Regions from separate parts of the Streptomyces sp. NPDC033136 genome, predicted to be linked through region 3. Evidence: riboswitches for the same ligand, from Rfam matches in the RefSeq annotation. Region 3 holds a riboswitch; each other region holds the start of a gene.
The links. A riboswitch is a leader RNA that binds a small molecule or an ion and turns the genes downstream of it on or off. The one in region 3 is predicted to bind cyclic di-AMP.

Region 1: it holds a riboswitch for cyclic di-AMP, as region 3 does, so the genes downstream of both, ACZ5TL_RS37555 (M23 family metallopeptidase) here and ACZ5TL_RS27775 (C40 family peptidase) in region 3, are expected to answer to the same signal.
Region 2: it holds a riboswitch for cyclic di-AMP, as region 3 does, so the genes downstream of both, ACZ5TL_RS31800 (transglycosylase SLT domain-containing protein) here and ACZ5TL_RS27775 (C40 family peptidase) in region 3, are expected to answer to the same signal.

The regions. Positions count from the first base shown of each region.
Region 1 is NZ_JBVIPD010000036.1:17,552-22,664, forward strand. Features, by position in the region: gene ACZ5TL_RS37545 (M16 family metallopeptidase) at 1-978, shown strand, start outside; gene ACZ5TL_RS37550 (M16 family metallopeptidase) at 975-2,363, shown strand; cyclic di-AMP (ydaO/yuaA leader) riboswitch at 2,555-2,720, shown strand; gene ACZ5TL_RS37555 (M23 family metallopeptidase) at 2,733-3,521, shown strand; gene ACZ5TL_RS37560 (GntR family transcriptional regulator) at 3,711-4,415, shown strand; gene ACZ5TL_RS37565 (HPr family phosphocarrier protein) at 4,569-4,850, opposite strand; gene ACZ5TL_RS37570 (bifunctional acetate--CoA ligase family protein/GNAT family N-acetyltransferase) at 5,028-5,113, shown strand, end outside.
Region 2 is NZ_JBVIPD010000023.1:60,011-65,123, reverse strand. Features, by position in the region: gene ACZ5TL_RS31810 (LolA family protein) at 1-584, opposite strand, end outside; gene ACZ5TL_RS31805 (polyprenyl synthetase family protein) at 816-1,826, opposite strand; cyclic di-AMP (ydaO/yuaA leader) riboswitch at 2,329-2,504, shown strand; gene ACZ5TL_RS31800 (transglycosylase SLT domain-containing protein) at 2,508-3,287, shown strand; gene ACZ5TL_RS31795 (HAD family hydrolase) at 3,251-4,099, opposite strand; gene ACZ5TL_RS31790 (GNAT family N-acetyltransferase) at 4,286-5,113, shown strand, end outside.
Region 3 is NZ_JBVIPD010000017.1:134,100-139,212, reverse strand. Features, by position in the region: gene ACZ5TL_RS27785 (hypothetical protein) at 1-88, shown strand, start outside; gene ACZ5TL_RS27780 (SLAC1 family transporter) at 93-1,010, opposite strand; gene ACZ5TL_RS27775 (C40 family peptidase) at 1,080-2,261, opposite strand; cyclic di-AMP (ydaO/yuaA leader) riboswitch at 2,269-2,427, opposite strand; gene pcrA (DNA helicase PcrA) at 2,732-5,113, shown strand, end outside.

The sequences.
Region 1 (5,113 bases), on a different contig from region 3:
GAGTCGATGGAGAACCAGCGCGACGTCGTCAAGAACGAGCGCCGCCAGCGCTACGACAACGTCCCCTACGGCACCGCCTTCGAGAAGCTGACCGCTCTCGCCTATCCGGAGGGTCACCCGTACCACCACACCCCGATCGGCTCGATGGCCGACCTGGACGCGGCGACCCTGGAGGACGCGCGGGCGTTCTTCCGCACCTACTACGCGCCGAACAACGCCGTGCTCTCCGTGGTCGGCGACATCGACCCGGAGCAGACCCTGGTCTGGATCGAGAAGTACTTCGGCTCCATCCCCGGCCACGACGGCAAGCCCGCCCCGCGTGAGGGCTCGCTGCCGGAGACCATCGGCGAGCAGCTGCGCGAGGTCGTCGAGGAGGAGGTTCCCGCGCGCGCCCTGATGGCCGCCTACCGGCTGCCGCACGACGGCACGCGCGCGTGCGACGCGGCCGACCTGGCCCTCACCGTCCTCGGCGGCGGCGAGTCCTCCCGCCTCTACAACCGTCTCGTGCGGCGCGACCGCACGGCCGTGGCGGCCGGTTTCGGTCTGCTGCGGCTCGCCGGGGCACCCTCCCTGGGCTGGCTGGACGTGAAGACGTCCGGCGACGTGGAGGTCCCGGTCATCGAGGCGGCCATCGACGAGGAGCTCGCCCGGTTCGCCGAGGAGGGCCCCACGGCCGAGGAGATGGAGCGCGCCCAGGCCCAGTTGGAGCGCGAGTGGCTGGACCGGCTCGGCACGGTCGCGGGCCGCGCCGACGAACTGTGCCGGTACGCCGTGCTGTTCGGCGACCCGCAGCTCGCCCTGACCGCCGTCCAGCGCGTGCTGGAGGTCACGGCGGAGGAGGTCCAGGAGGTCGCCAAGGCCCGCCTGCGCCCCGACAACCGCGCGGTGCTCGTCTACGAGCCCGTCGCCGACGAGACCGACGAGGCCGAGGACACCGCAGCCGCGGCCGGCGACGAGAACGAGGAGGCGGCCAAGTGACCGAGCTCGCCACGATGGATTTCCACCCCCGGCCGCAGGCGGGCGAGGCCCGGCCCTGGGCCTTCCCGGCCCCCGAGCGCGGCACGCTCGGCAACGGCCTGACGCTGTTGCGCTGCCACCGCCCCGGACAGCAGGTCGTCGCCGTGGAGGTGCTGCTGGACGCGCCCCTGGAGGCCGAGCCGGCCGGCCTCGACGGTGTGGCCACGATCATGGCGCGGGCCTTCTCGGAGGGCACCGACAAGCACTCCGCCGAGGAGTTCGCCGCCGAGCTGGAGCGCGCCGGCGCCACCCTCGACGCACACGCCGACCACCCCGGTGTCCGGCTCAGCCTGGAGGTACCGGCCTCCCGGCTCGCCAAGGGACTCGGCCTGATCGCCGACGCCCTCAGGGCTCCCGCGTTCGCGGACAGCGAGGTCGAGCGACTGGTCCGCAACCGCCTCGACGAGATCCCGCACGAGCTGGCCAACCCCTCCCGCCGTGCCGCCAAGGAGCTCTCCAAGGAACTGTTCCCGGCGGGCTCGCGCATGTCGAGGCCCCGGCAGGGCACCGAGGAGACGGTCGCCGCGATCGACTCCGCGGCCGTACGCGCCTTCTACGAGAAGCACGTCAGGCCCGCCACGGCCACTGCCGTGGTCGTCGGCGACCTCACCGGCATCGACCTCGACGCCCTGCTCGGCGACACCCTGGGGTCGTGGACCGGCTCCTCGGCCGAGCCGCGCCCGGTGCCGCCGGTCACCGCCGACGACACGGGCCGGGTCGTCATCGTGGACCGCCCGGGCGCCGTCCAGACGCAGGTGCTGATCGGCCGCGTCGGCCCGGACCGGCACGACCGGGTGTGGCCCGCCCAGGTGCTCGGCACGTACTGCCTCGGCGGCACCCTCACCTCCCGCCTGGACCGCGTCCTGCGCGAGGAGAAGGGCTACACCTACGGCGTGCGCTCGTTCGCCCAGGTCCTCAGGTCCGCCCCGGACGGGACCGGTGCCTCGATGCTGGCCATCAGCGGCTCCGTGGACACGCCCAACACCGGACCGGCCCTGCAGGACCTCTGGACGGTGCTGCGCACCCTCGCCGCCGAGGGCCTGACCGACGCCGAGCGGGACGTCGCCGTGCAGAACCTGGTCGGCGTGGCGCCGCTGAAGTACGAGACGGCGGCGGCCGTCGCGAGCACGCTGGCGGACCAGGTCGAGCAGCACCTGCCGGACGACTACCAGGCCACGCTGTACCGGCAGCTCGCCGCGACCGGCACCGTGGAGGCCACCGCGGCGGCCGTCAGCGCCTTCCCGGTGGACCGTCTGGTGACCGTCCTCGTCGGTGACGCGGCGCAGATCCAGGGCCCGGTCGAGGCCCTCGGCATCGGCGAAGTCGCGGTCGTCGCCGCCGAGTAGGGCACGCGTGCGGAGGAGCCCTGGTTGTCTTCCAAGGCGCCAGGGCTCCTTTATGCCCGAATTGATACGGAGGTTGCCTGTCTGCCCTGTGGGATGCGCTACAAAAGCCGGGATTCGTTTGGGAATTGAAAGTGCCGCCGCTTAGCGTCATCCGGGCTGTTCGTCAGGCAGTGCGCCGCACCCGCGGCACCGGACAGTCATCGCCGAGTCCCCGTACGGCGCGAGCCAGGGGAGCCGGGGACCCAACCGCAGTCCCTGGGGTGAATCGGACGCCCGCGCGAGCCGCGAGGGGGTCCGTAGGAGACCTTCCTGCTCCGAACCCGTCAGCTAACCCGGTAGGCGAGAGGGAAGGAAAGGACCAGCCACCACATGGCGTTCACGCGCGCCACCGGGAAGCACCGTCGTCCCAGCAGGATCCAGCGCGGCACGGCCCGCGCGGCGGGCGTCGCGGCCCTCGCCACCACCGGCGTCATCGGCAGTGTGGCCGCCCCGGCCGCTTTCGCCGCCGAGCCCGCTCCCGAGCAGACCGGCCTCACACCCGTCGTCACCATGGGCGACACCGTCGCCCAGCAGATCGACGCGCAGGCTCTCGCCCAGAAGCAGGCGGCCGAAGAGGCCGCCGCCAAGAAGAAGGCCGAGGAGGCCGCCCGCGAGCGGGCCGCCGAGGCGGCCAAGAAGGCCAAGGAGGCGGCTGAGAAGGCCCGCGAGGCCAAGGAGCGCGCGGCCCGTGAGGCCGAGCGCAAGCGCCTCAACACCTTCGTGTCCCCGATCGCGGGCTCGTACGTCTCCACCGGCTACAAGGCCGGCGGCGCCGTCTGGTCCTCCGGCAGCCACACCGGCGTCGACTTCCACGCCGCCAGCGGCACCGCCGTCCAAGCCGTCGGCATGGGCACGGTCGTCGAGGCCGGCTGGGGTGGTTCCTACGGCAACCAGGTCGTCATCAAGATGAACGACGGGACGTACACCCAGTACGGCCACCTGTCGTCCGTCGGCGTCTCGGTGGGTCAGCAGGTCACCCCCGGTCAGCAGATCGGCCTGTCCGGCGCCACCGGCAACGTCACCGGCGCGCACCTGCACTTCGAGGCGCGCACGAGCCCCGAGTACGGCTCGGACATGGACCCCGTCGCCTATCTCCGCTCGCACGGCGTGAACCTCTGACGGGCACACCGCTCCGTTTCCGCGAGGCCCCGGCTCCACGAGCCGGGGCTTTCGGCGTTCATGGCGGCCGGTTGTCCAAAAAATATCCCTGGATTCCGGGCTGCCGTCGGAAATTCCGGCTCATTGCAATAGAGTCACGGAACACGCGTCACTCGTCGACGTTTCACGGGGATTAAACGGAGGTCGGTCATGCGTATTCCCGCGCACTCGGTGTGCACGGCCATCCGGGACGACATCGTCGCGGGTGTCCACGCGCGCGGCAGCCGGCTCACCGAGGAACTCCTCGCGCGCCGCTACGGCGTCTCGCGCGTCCCCGTCCGGGAGGCCCTGCGCACCCTGGAGGCCGAGGGCTTCGTGGTGACCCGGCGGCACGCGGGCGCGTGCGTCGCCGAACCCACCGAGCAGGAGGCCGCCGACCTGCTGGAGATGCGCATGCTGCTGGAGCCGCTCGGTGCCGCCCGGGCCGCCCAGCGCCGCACCGAGGCGCATTTGAAGGTCCTGCGCGGGCTGGTCCGGCTCGGCCAGGAGCGCGCCCGCCGGGGCAGCAGCGACGACCTGCGCTCCCTGGACGGCTGGTTCCACGAGACGCTCGCCCAGGCCTCCGGCAGCCCCGCTCTGACCTCGATGCTCACCCAGCTCCGTCACAAGATCGCCTGGATGTACGCCGTGGACGTGCCGGCCAGCCCCGTGGAGTCGTGGACGGAGCACGGCGCGATCGTGGACGCGGTGGCGCGCGGGGACGGCGAGCGCGCGCGGGCGGTCACGGCGCTGCACACCGAGCGCGCGACGGCCGCGCACCGCCTGCGCTTCGGCTCCGCCGCTGAGGGAGGCGAGCGCACCGAGCGTGTGAGGAACTCGCAACATCCCGTAAACACGGCGAGCCTGCGACATTAACACGACAGCCGTATACAAAGAGCAGGGAATTCCAGGGGGCTTATTTCCTGCTGCCCCGGCACGGATAATCAACCGGCCTCGGTAATGGCGAAGGGCTCGCCCGATGAATTCGGACGAGCCCTTCCGTGTGCGCCCGAATAGGCGCACCGCGTATCAGACGGTCTCAGGCAGTTCCTCGAGACCCTCGGAGACCAGCTTGGCCAGCCGGTCCAGGGCGGCGTCCGCGCCCTCGGCGTCGGAGGCGAGGACGATCTCCTCGCCACCCTGGGCGCCCAGGCCCAGGACGGCCAGCATGGAGGCCGCGTTAACGGGGTTGCCGTCAGCCTTGGCGATCGTCACCGGGACGCCTGCGGCCGTGGCGGCTCGGACGAAGATGGAGGCGGGGCGGGCGTGGAGACCCTCGGCCCAGCCGACGTTGACGCGGCGCTCAGCCATGTGTTGCTGCCCTTCGGTGTTCAGGTTGTCTAGACCAGTTTCCCACATCGTGAAGCCACCCGGAGCGGTCCTCGCGTTCCGCTCCGGAGGTGCCGTCGGATCGCGGCCTCGACCCGACTGACGCCCTCCACAGACTGCCTCGCGCCGTTGTCAGGCGCTAGCCGTACTCTGGGGCCCATGCAGACCTCGCCGGACCGGCATGAGTATCCCGCCCACTGGGAAGCCGACGTGGTGCTGCGCGACGGTGGCACCGCGCGCATCCG
Region 2 (5,113 bases), on a different contig from region 3:
GCCGGCGGCTGCTGCCCCTTGTGGTGGTCCTTGTGGTGGCCCTTGTGGTGCTCCGGGCTCTCCGAGACGGTGCCGTGGTAGACCTCGTTGGACTTGCTGTCGTAGCCCCAGACGTCCTTGCCGTTGTGGACGATGCTGTACTCGGCCGCGTTCTCCAGCAGCGACAGCTTCTGCCGGTCCGGGCCGTCGGCGGCGACGCGCAAGGTGTGGGTGCCGGAGGCCAGTTCGGTGAGTCTGGCCTTCGGGTCGGCGGAGGAGCCGCCCTCGCCCTGGCCCGCGGCACCGGACATCAGGGCGGACTCCAGGCCGCCGAGGTTGGGCAGGCCCAGGTCGGTGCTGATCTTCACCGTGCCGGACAGCTGCTCGACGTCGGACTGGGCGACCTTCTCGATGAGTTGCTGGGCGGTGATCTTCGGGAGGTCGGGGTCACCGGAGTCGGCGAGTGCGGGGACCAGCCCGATCGTCGCGGCCGCCACCCCCATCACCGTGACCGGGACGACGTATCGCGCGGCTTTGCGCCGCCCGGAGCGCTGCTCGTCGACCTCCCCGCCGGTCGTGCTGTCGTCGGATGCGTACGGTGCCATGTGTGCCCTACCTCCATGGTCGGCGGCGGCTGTCCGTGTCGTCCACGCACTCGTCCCAGAGCCGCCATTCTCACCCGAACAGGTGAGGGGTGGTGTTTTCCCTGGTTTCCATCTGACCAAATCGGCCAGGGAGATACGTCAGACCCCGGACTCAACTCCGCGTACTGCTGGGGTATGACACGGAAGGGCGGCTTCTCCTCCGACCCGTAGGGGTCGGGCGGGCAGGAGGCCCTAGCCGGCCCGGTGCACCACCGCGTCGCTCAGTTCCACCAGCGCTGCCTTCGCGGCACATTCCGGCAGGGGCGCCAGCGCCGAGCCGGCGTCCTGGGCGTAGCGGACGGTGTCCCGCCGGGCCTGCTCCAGCGCCGGGTGGGCCCGCAGCAGACGCAGGGCCTCGGCGTGCCGGGCGTCGTCGGTGAGGTCGGAGTCCAGCAGCTCGCACAGGGCGACGTCGTCCGCGAGCCCGAGCCGGGCGGCGCGCTCGCGCAGCCGGAGCACCGGCAGCGTGGGAATGCCCTCGCGCAGGTCGGTGCCGGGGGTCTTGCCGGACTCGTGGGAGTCGGAGGCGATGTCCAGGACGTCGTCCGCGAGCTGGAAGGCGACGCCGAGCCGCTCGCCGTACTGGGTCAGCACGTCCACGACCGTGTCGTCGGCGCCGGACATCATCGCGCCGAAGCGGCACGACACCGCGACCAGTGAGCCGGTCTTGCCGCCCAGCACGTCCAAGTAGTGCTCGACGGGGTCGCGGCCGTCCTGCGGCCCGGCCGTCTCCAGGATCTGCCCGGTCACGAGCCGCTCGAAGGCCTCGGCCTGCACCCGCACGGCCTCGGGGCCGAGATCGGCCAGGATGTGCGAGGCGCGGGCGAAGAGGAAGTCGCCGGTGAGGACCGCGACGGAGTTGCCCCAACGGGTATTCGCGCTCGCGACGCCCCGGCGCACGGCGGCCTCGTCCATCACGTCGTCGTGGTACAGCGTGGCGAGGTGGGTCAGCTCCACGACGACGGCCGAGGGCACGATCCCGGGTGCGTGCCGGTCGCCGAACTGGGCGGAGAGCATCACGAGCAGCGGCCGGAACCGCTTGCCGCCGGCCCGCACCAGGTGCTGGGCGGCCTCCGTGATGAAGGGCACCTCACTCTTGGTGGCCTCGAGCAAGCCTTCCTCGACAGCCGCCAGTCCGGCCTGGACATCGGCTTCCAGAGCCTGGTCCCGCACGCTCAGCCCGAACGGCCCGACGTCGGTCACGAGGGGTCTCCTGTCTGCTGGTGTCTGCCGGTGCTTACGCGGATTGTCGATAGGTCGCTGCCCTCACTCGAGTCAGCGTATCCGGTCACGTTTCGATCACCGCCAGCGCCCATGGTTACAGGGCGGGTGGTATCCGATCACGACCGTTATGTTTTCGATCAGCCCATAAGAGGGGATATTTATCGACTTACCCAGAGGTAGCGAACTATGCACTATTTGCCCCGGTGAGGAAGCGAATCCCCTTTGGCGGACATTGCGCCACGCGCGTGTGATCAGTGAGTTGAATCACGCCCACGCTTCCACCGTCCCACCCGGCATGCGCCCGTACGTCCGTCCCGTTCAGGCGAGTTGAGCGTTGGCTTACGCAAAGGATCAAGTGGCCCATTACCCCCGACCAAGGTCGACTAGCGCCATATGTGACTCCACTGCTTGTTCCCGACATGTGCTGTCGCATACGTTCCGGCCCAGTCCGGCGGACGCCGAATCCTGCCACCGCCCGGACTCCCCACAGACACCGACTCACTCACGCAGGGCAGGAGCGGGGGACCCAGGTAAGTCGCCGGTCCGCACGACGGAACGGCTCGGGGTGAAGCCGCGCACGGCACAGCGCCGTACGCGGCCGGGCACCTCCCGGCCCGAACCCGACAGCTCACCTCGCAGGCGCCGGAGAGGAACATCGCCATGCCCGGACGAGGTAAGCACCGTCGACCCAGAACCAACCCGATCACCCGTCGTGTCGTGGCCGCCGGCACCGGCGGAGCGGCACTGACCCTTCCGCTCCTCGGCGCCACGCAGGCGAGCGCCGCCGAACCCCAGAGCACCGCCGCCCAGTCCGTGCCGCAGGCGGCCCAGCCCGCCAAGGCCCTCAAGTCCCTCACGTACACCGTGACCAAGGGCGACACGCTCTACCGCATCGCCGGCAAGTACGACGTGTCGGGCGGCTGGAAGCAGCTCTACAAGGACAACCGCGCCGCTGTCGGAGACGACCCGAAGCTGATCCACCCGGGTCTGAAGCTGAAGGTGAAGACGGCCAAGGCGGGCGCCGTGAAGAAGAAGGCGACCCAGTCCTCCGCCCCCGCCAAGCCGGCCGCGAAGCCCGCCGGCGGCGCCCAGGCCACCCAGGTCTCCGCGAAGACCTACGCGAACAACCTGGACGGCTGGATCCGCGAGGCGCTGGACATCATGGCGCAGAAGGGGATCCCGGGCTCGTACGAGGGCATCCACCGCAACATCATGCGCGAGTCGTCCGGCAACCCCCTGGCGATCAACAACTGGGACTCGAACGCCGCCAAGGGCACCCCGTCCAAGGGGCTGCTCCAGGTCATCGACCCGACCTTCGCCGCCTACCACGTGTCCGGCACCCCCTACGACCCGTACGACCCGGTCGCCAACATCACGGCGGCCTGCAACTACGCGGCCGACCGCTACGGCTCGATCGACAACGTCAACGGCCCGTACTGAGCCGTCCCGCCCAGCAGTCGCTCGAGGACGACGGCGATGCCGTCGTCCTCGTTCGACGAGGTGACCTCGTCGGCCACGGCCTTGAGTTCGGGATGGGCGTTGGCCATCGCCACGCCGTGCGCGGCCCAGTCGAACATCGGGATGTCGTTGGGCATGTCACCGAAGGCGATCGTGTCCGCAGGCCGCAGCCCCAGGTGCTCGGCGGCCAGCGCCAGGCCCGTCGCCTTGGTGACACCGCACGGCTGGAGTTCGACCGTGCCGGGCCCCGACATCGTCACCGTCGCCAGGGAGCCGACCACCGAGCGGGCCGTCGCCGCCAGTTCGTCGTCCGTCAGGTAGGAGTGGCGCAGCAGCACCTTGCTGATCGGCGCGCCCCACAGCTCGTCGCGCCGGTCGACCCGTACCGCGGGCAGGGTCGGGTGCGGCATGAGATAGCCCGGCTCGATCAGCGTGAGCCCGTCGACGCCGTCCTGGTCGACTGCCGCATACACCTGCCCCACCTCGGCCTCGATCTTGCCGAGGGCGGTCTCGGCCAGCTCCCGGTCCAGGGTGATCGACCACAGCAGGCGGTCCGCACCGGCGTCGTACACCTGCGCGCCCTGCCCGCACACCGCGAGCCCCGTGCACCGGAGGTCGTCCAGCAGCGGCCGCACTCTGGGTGCCGGCCGGCCCGTCACCACGAGGTGCTGGGCACCGGCGTCCGCCACCCGCCGGAGCGCGGCGAGGGACCGGTCGGACAGGGTGTCGTCGCCGCGCAGCAGCGTCCCGTCCAGGTCGGTGGCGATGAGTGAATATGCGATGGGTGCGGCCATGATCAGAGAATACGGACAACGCGCCCTCTCGTTTCATCGCGCGGTGGACGCCGATTGCCCGGTTGAAGGCCTCTGCACCAGTTGGCAACAAGATGGTCCGCTACCTACCCGTGGGGGCGTCTCGGGCGGTACCTTCCCAGTGTCCAGGGGGGACTTGATCGGGGGGTCAGGTTGAGCAGTGGGCGCATACGTGTGGCTGGGCCCGGGGAGCTCGGCGAAGCGGAAAGGGAGCGCTGGCGCGCGCTGCGCGCCGCCTCGCGGGCACCGCGCAACCCTTTCATGGAGCCGGAGTTCACCGAAGCCGTCGGCCGGGTGAGGCCGCGGGCCCGGGTCGCGGTGGTCTACGAAGGGCTGGAGCCGGTCGGCTTCCTGCCCTACGAGCGGGGCCCGTTGGGCCAGGGCCGGGCGATCGGGCTCGGCGTCTCGGACGCGCAGGGCGCGATCGTGCGCCCCGGCCTGAGCCTCGACACCGGCGAACTGCTGCGGGCCTGCTCGGTGTCGGTGTTCGCCTTCGACAACCTGGAGGCGGAGCAGCGGCTGTTCGTCCGCCACGCGGCCGAGGAGCACGCCACGTTCGTCATCGACGTGGAGAAGGGCTACGAGACGTACGAGTCGGTGCTGCGCGCCCGGTCGCCGAAGTTCCTCAAGACCACGCTGGCCAAGGAGCGCAGGCTGGGCCGGCAGGTCGGCGAGCTGCGGTTCGTGTTCGACGAACGCGACGCGGCCGCGCTGCGCACGCTCATGGCGTGGAAGTCCGCCCAGTACCGCAGGACCGGCCGCCGGGACCGGTTCGCCCAGGAGTGGATCACCCGGCTCGTCGGGCAACTGGCCCGGACCCGGGCACCGGAGTGCGGCGGCACGCTGTCGGTGCTGTACGCCGGTCAGCGGCCGATCGCCGCACACTTCGGACTGCGCTCGGCCTCGGTGCTGGCGTGCTGGTTCCCGGCCTACGACCCGCAGTTCGCGAGGTTCTCGCCGGGTCTGGTGCTGCACCTGCGCATGGCCGAGGCGGCG
Region 3 (5,113 bases):
GGACGACGAGAAGGTGGACAAGGGCCTGTTCGGCCTGGTCGGGCTGCTGACCACGGCGAACGTCTTCATCGCCGTGCTCTGGACCTGACCCGTCAGGGCCGGGCGCCAACTCTGAGGGTGACGGCCGCCCAGGCGGCGCAACCGAGGTACGCGGCCACAGCGATCCACAGCAGTGCCTCCCCGAGGCCATCGAGCCATGGGGTGTCGAAGGCGGCGGCGACCGCCAGGGCGGCCACCGCCGTGACGACGGCGGAGAACACCGTCGCCCAGCGCGACGCGGCGTAGCGGCGCCGGGGCCAGAAGAGTTCGGCGGTGAACAGGGCGACGCAGCAGACCGCGGTGAGCACGAGCAGCGCGACGGTGACCCTGGTGAGGACGGCGTGGTCGTCGGTGTTCCACAGGTACAGGCGGTCGCTGTCGGCGCTGAGGAGTTTCGCCCCGGCCAGCGCCGAGACGGCGAGCGCGCCGGCCGCGAGCCAGTGGTCCCCGGGCCCGTCGGTGATCTGCCGCGGCTCGAAGCGGAACAGGGCTAAGCCGTAGAACGGGAGCCCCAGCCAGAACAGCACCAGGGCCGCGTGCGCGAGCCAGGCGGCGGACTCCGCCGCGGCGAGCGTGGCACCGAGCACGGCGAGCCCCTGGGTGGCCACGCAGCGCAGGAACACGGTGCCGCGCCGGTCCGGGGATCCCGAGGCGAGGAACACCGTCCAGACCAGCGCGGCGAACGCCAGCAGCGCCGCGGCCGGCCCGCGCTGCCCCGCCGCGGAGAAGCCGGTGCCCACCATGGCGGTCGCGGCCACGAAGGTGAGCGCGGCCGCTGTCTCCGTCCGCCGCCCCGGCCGCGGCAGGCGGGGCACGGCGGACGCGACCGCCCCCAGCCAGGCCGCACAGGCCAGGACGAGGACGATGCGGGAGGGGACCGCGTACCCCGCGGAGTCGAGACCGACCGACACGGTGCCGGTCGCCAGCGCGTACATCGCCCACCAGGGGGTGAGCGGGGAGGGACCGGACATGGCGCCGATGCTAGAGAGCGCCGCGCGCGTGAGGAGAGGGGCACGCGCGCGTGCCCCTCAAAAGGGTCCTCAGGCCGGCCGCACCACGCTGTGGATCGCCGACTCGCCGTCGTAGTAGACCGACTCCTCGCGCACGTAGGTGCCGGGCTTCGGGGCGTGGATCATCATGCCGTTGCCGATGTAGATGCCGACGTGGGTGAGGTCGTTGTAGAAGAAGACCAGGTCACCGGGCTGGGCCTGGGAGAGGGGGACCGTGGTGCCGGCGTCGACCTGGTCGTAGGTCGTGCGCGGCAGGGTGACGCCCGCGGCCTTCCACGCGGCCTGGGTGAGGCCGGAGCAGTCGTAGGAGCCGGGGCCGACGGCGCCCCAGACGTACGGCTTGCCGATCTGGGCGCGGGCGAAGGCGAGGGCCTTGTCGGCCTTGGTGGTGTACGAGGAGTCGGCCGGGGCCGTCGAGGAGGTCGGGCCGGAGCCCGCCGACGAGGATCCGCTCTCCTGCTGCTGGGCGGCCTCCTCCTGCGCCTGCTGCTGCGCGGCCCGCTGTGCGGCCTGCTGCCGGGCCAGCTCGGCGGCCTTGCGGGCGGCCTCCTCCTGCTTCTCCCGCTCGATCGCCGCGAGCCGCGCCTTCTCCTCGGCGGTCAGCCTCGACATCAGCTCGCGCGCGTCGGCGAGCTTCTTCTGGACGGTCGCCTTGGCCGTCTTCAGGTCGCTCTGCGTCTCGGTGAGCGTCTCGAGGCTCTCGGTGGCCTCCTGGCGCTTCTTCATCGTCTCGGACTGCTGCGTGACGTAGTCGTCGACCGCGACCTTCTGGCGGCCGGTCATCCGGTCCATCAGATGGGTCTGGTCGAAGTAGTCCTGCGGGGTGTCCGACAGCAGGAACGTCGCCGTCTCCGGGGCGGCGGCGCCGGTGCGGTACTGGGCGGAGGCGAAGGAACCCAGCTCCTCCCGCGCCTCGTTGAGCTTCTGGGTGCGCTGCGCGACGTCGTCGAGGAGGGTGTCGACGCGCTTGCGCTGCTTCGCGGTCTTCTCCTTGGCCGCGTTGTACTTGCCGGTCGCCGACTCGGCCTGGCGGTACAGGGCGTCGACCTTCTTCTCGACTTCCTCCAGGCTCGGCTTGTCGTCGGCCTCGGGGGCGGCGTTGGCCGACTGGGACAGCAGGGCCACGGAGGTGAGGGCCGCCGTTGCGAGGGCGGGGGTCCGTATGCCTGCTACGCGCGTACCCGTAGGACGCGACTTGCGGTGCGACGCCAAGGGAGGCGACTCCTTCCATCGTCCGCCTACCGGGTTAGCTGTCGGGTTCGGGCGGGTGGTTCGGAAGGGTTGCCCTACGGCCTTCTCCTCGAAAGGAGTCGGGCCGATTCACCCCAAGGTTTCGGTTGGGTCCCCGGCTCCGGCTGCTTTGCGGCACACCGGACTCGACGGAGGCCGCGCGGCCCGGCGACGTTCGCCGGTGGGGGTCGTGCGGCCTGGTCGCACCGTAGCCAACTCGTGTGGCCCCTGTGAAGGTTGATGGGCGATATGCCCGATACATTTTCGTGACCTTACCTGAGTGCGTCGCTGAGAGTCATCGACGGGGCAGGGTTCGTCATGAGTTCGTCATAATTGTGACGGCCGTAGCGGGCTGTGATCGTGCAGGGATACAGGGTGACGAGGGGATCCTTTCGGTGATGTTCTCAGGGCGGCGGCGGGCTGTCAGTGGGGCGCCCTAGACTCGGAGAGCGATGAGCAGCCTCTTTGACGACAGCTTCCTGGCGGACCTCCAGGCCCAGCGGGGCCCCGCGGACGAGCCCCCGCCGCCACCCGAGGACGATCACGCTCCGGAGCCGGTTCCGGACGATCTGTTCGGCGGGAAGTTCGACGTGCCGCCGGACCGGGACTCCTACTACCGGGACGGCGCCCCGCGCCCAGTGGTGGACACCGCCACGCTCCTGGAGGGGCTGAACGACAACCAGCGCGCCGCCGTCGTCCACTCCGGCTCCCCGCTGCTCATCGTGGCCGGCGCCGGCTCCGGCAAGACCCGTGTGCTCACGCACCGCATCGCCCACCTGCTCGCCGAGCGGGACGTGCACCCGGGCCAGATCCTCGCGATCACCTTCACCAACAAGGCCGCCGGCGAGATGAAGGAGCGCGTCGAGCAGCTCGTCGGCCCGCGCGCGAACGCCATGTGGGTCATGACCTTCCACAGCGCGTGCGTGCGCATCCTGAGGCGGGAGAGCAAGAAGCTCGGCTTCACCTCCTCCTTCTCGATCTACGACGCCGCCGACTCCAAGCGCCTGATGGCCCTGGTCTGCCGCGACCTGGACCTCGACCCCAAGCGCTTCCCGCCGAAGTCCTTCAGCGCCAAGATCAGCAACCTGAAGAACGAGCTGATCGACGAGGAGGACTTCGCAGCCCAGGCCACTGGGGGCACCTCCCGGACGGAGTCTGGGGGAGGCTTCGAGAAGACCCTCGCCCAGGCCTACGCGATGTACCAGTCGCGGCTGCGCGAGGCGAACGCCCTCGACTTCGACGACCTGATCATGACGACGGTCAACCTGCTGCGCGCCTTCCCGGACGTCGCCGAGCACTACCGCCGCCGCTTCCGCCACGTGCTGGTGGACGAGTACCAGGACACCAATCACGCCCAGTACGCTCTCGTCCGCGAACTCGTCGGCACCGCCGAGCACCCCACCGACGTCCCGCCCGGCCCGGACGACGTCCCGCCCGCCGAGCTGTGCGTCGTGGGTGACGCCGACCAGTCGATCTACGCCTTCCGCGGCGCGACGATCCGCAACATCCTCCAGTTCGAGGAGGACTACCCGGACGCGACGACGATCCTGCTGGAGCAGAACTACCGCTCCACGCAGACGATCCTCAGCGCGGCCAACGCGGTCATCGAGCGCAACGAGTCCCGCCGCCCCAAGAACCTGTGGACCAACGCCGGCACGGGTGCGCACATCACCGGCTACGTCGCCGACACCGAGCACGACGAGGCGCAGTTCGTCGCCGACGAGATAGACCGCCTCACCGACGCGGGCGACGCGAAGGCCGGCGACGTCGCCGTCTTCTACCGCACCAACGCCCAGTCCCGTGTCTTCGAAGAGGTCTTCATCCGCGTCGGCCTGCCCTACAAGGTCGTCGGCGGCGTCCGCTTCTACGAGCGCAAGGAGGTCCGGGACGTCCTGGCCTACCTGCGCGTGCTGGCCAACCCCGAGGACTCGGTGCCGCTGCGCAGGATCCTCAACGTGCCCAAGCGGGGCATCGGCGACCGCGCCGAGGCGATGATCGACGCCCTCGCCCAGCGCGAGAAGATCAGCTTTTCGCAGGCGCTCAAGCGCGTCGACGAGGCGTACGGCATGGCGGCGCGCTCCACCAACGCCGTCAAGCGGTTCAACACGCTGATGGAGGACCTCCGTACGATCGTCGAGTCCGGCGCCGGACCGGCCACCGTGCTGGAGGCGATCCTGGAGCGCACCGGCTACCTCGCCGAGCTGCAGGCTTCCACCGACCCGCAGGACGAGACCCGGATCGAGAACCTCCAGGAACTCGCCGCCGTCGCGATGGAGTTCGAGCAGGAGCGCGGCGAGGGCGCGGTAACAGCGGAGGCTGCCGCTCCGGGGGGCACGCTGTCCGACTTCCTCGAACAGGTCGCACTGGTTGCCGACTCCGACCAGATTCCGGACGAGGAGGGCGGCGACGGTGTCATCACGCTGATGACCCTCCACACCGCCAAGGGCCTGGAGTTCCCGGTCGTCTTCCTGACCGGCATGGAGGACGGCGTCTTCCCGCACATGCGCGCCCTCGGCCAGACCAAGGAACTGGAGGAGGAGCGGCGCCTGGCCTACGTCGGCATCACGCGCGCCCGCGAGCGGCTGTACCTGACGAGGTCCACGCTGCGCAGCGCCTGGGGCCAACCGTCGTACAACCCGCCGTCCCGGTTCCTGGAGGAGATCCCGCCGACTCACGTGGAGTGGAAGCGCACGGGTGCCACCGCGCCCGCGTCGTCCGGGCCGGTCTCGGCGGTGGCGGCCTCGCTGTCCTCGTCCCGCTCGCGTTCGTCGGCGTCGGGCGCGTCCGGTTTCGCCACGCGCCGCACCTCCGAGAAGCCGGTGGTCTCACTGGCC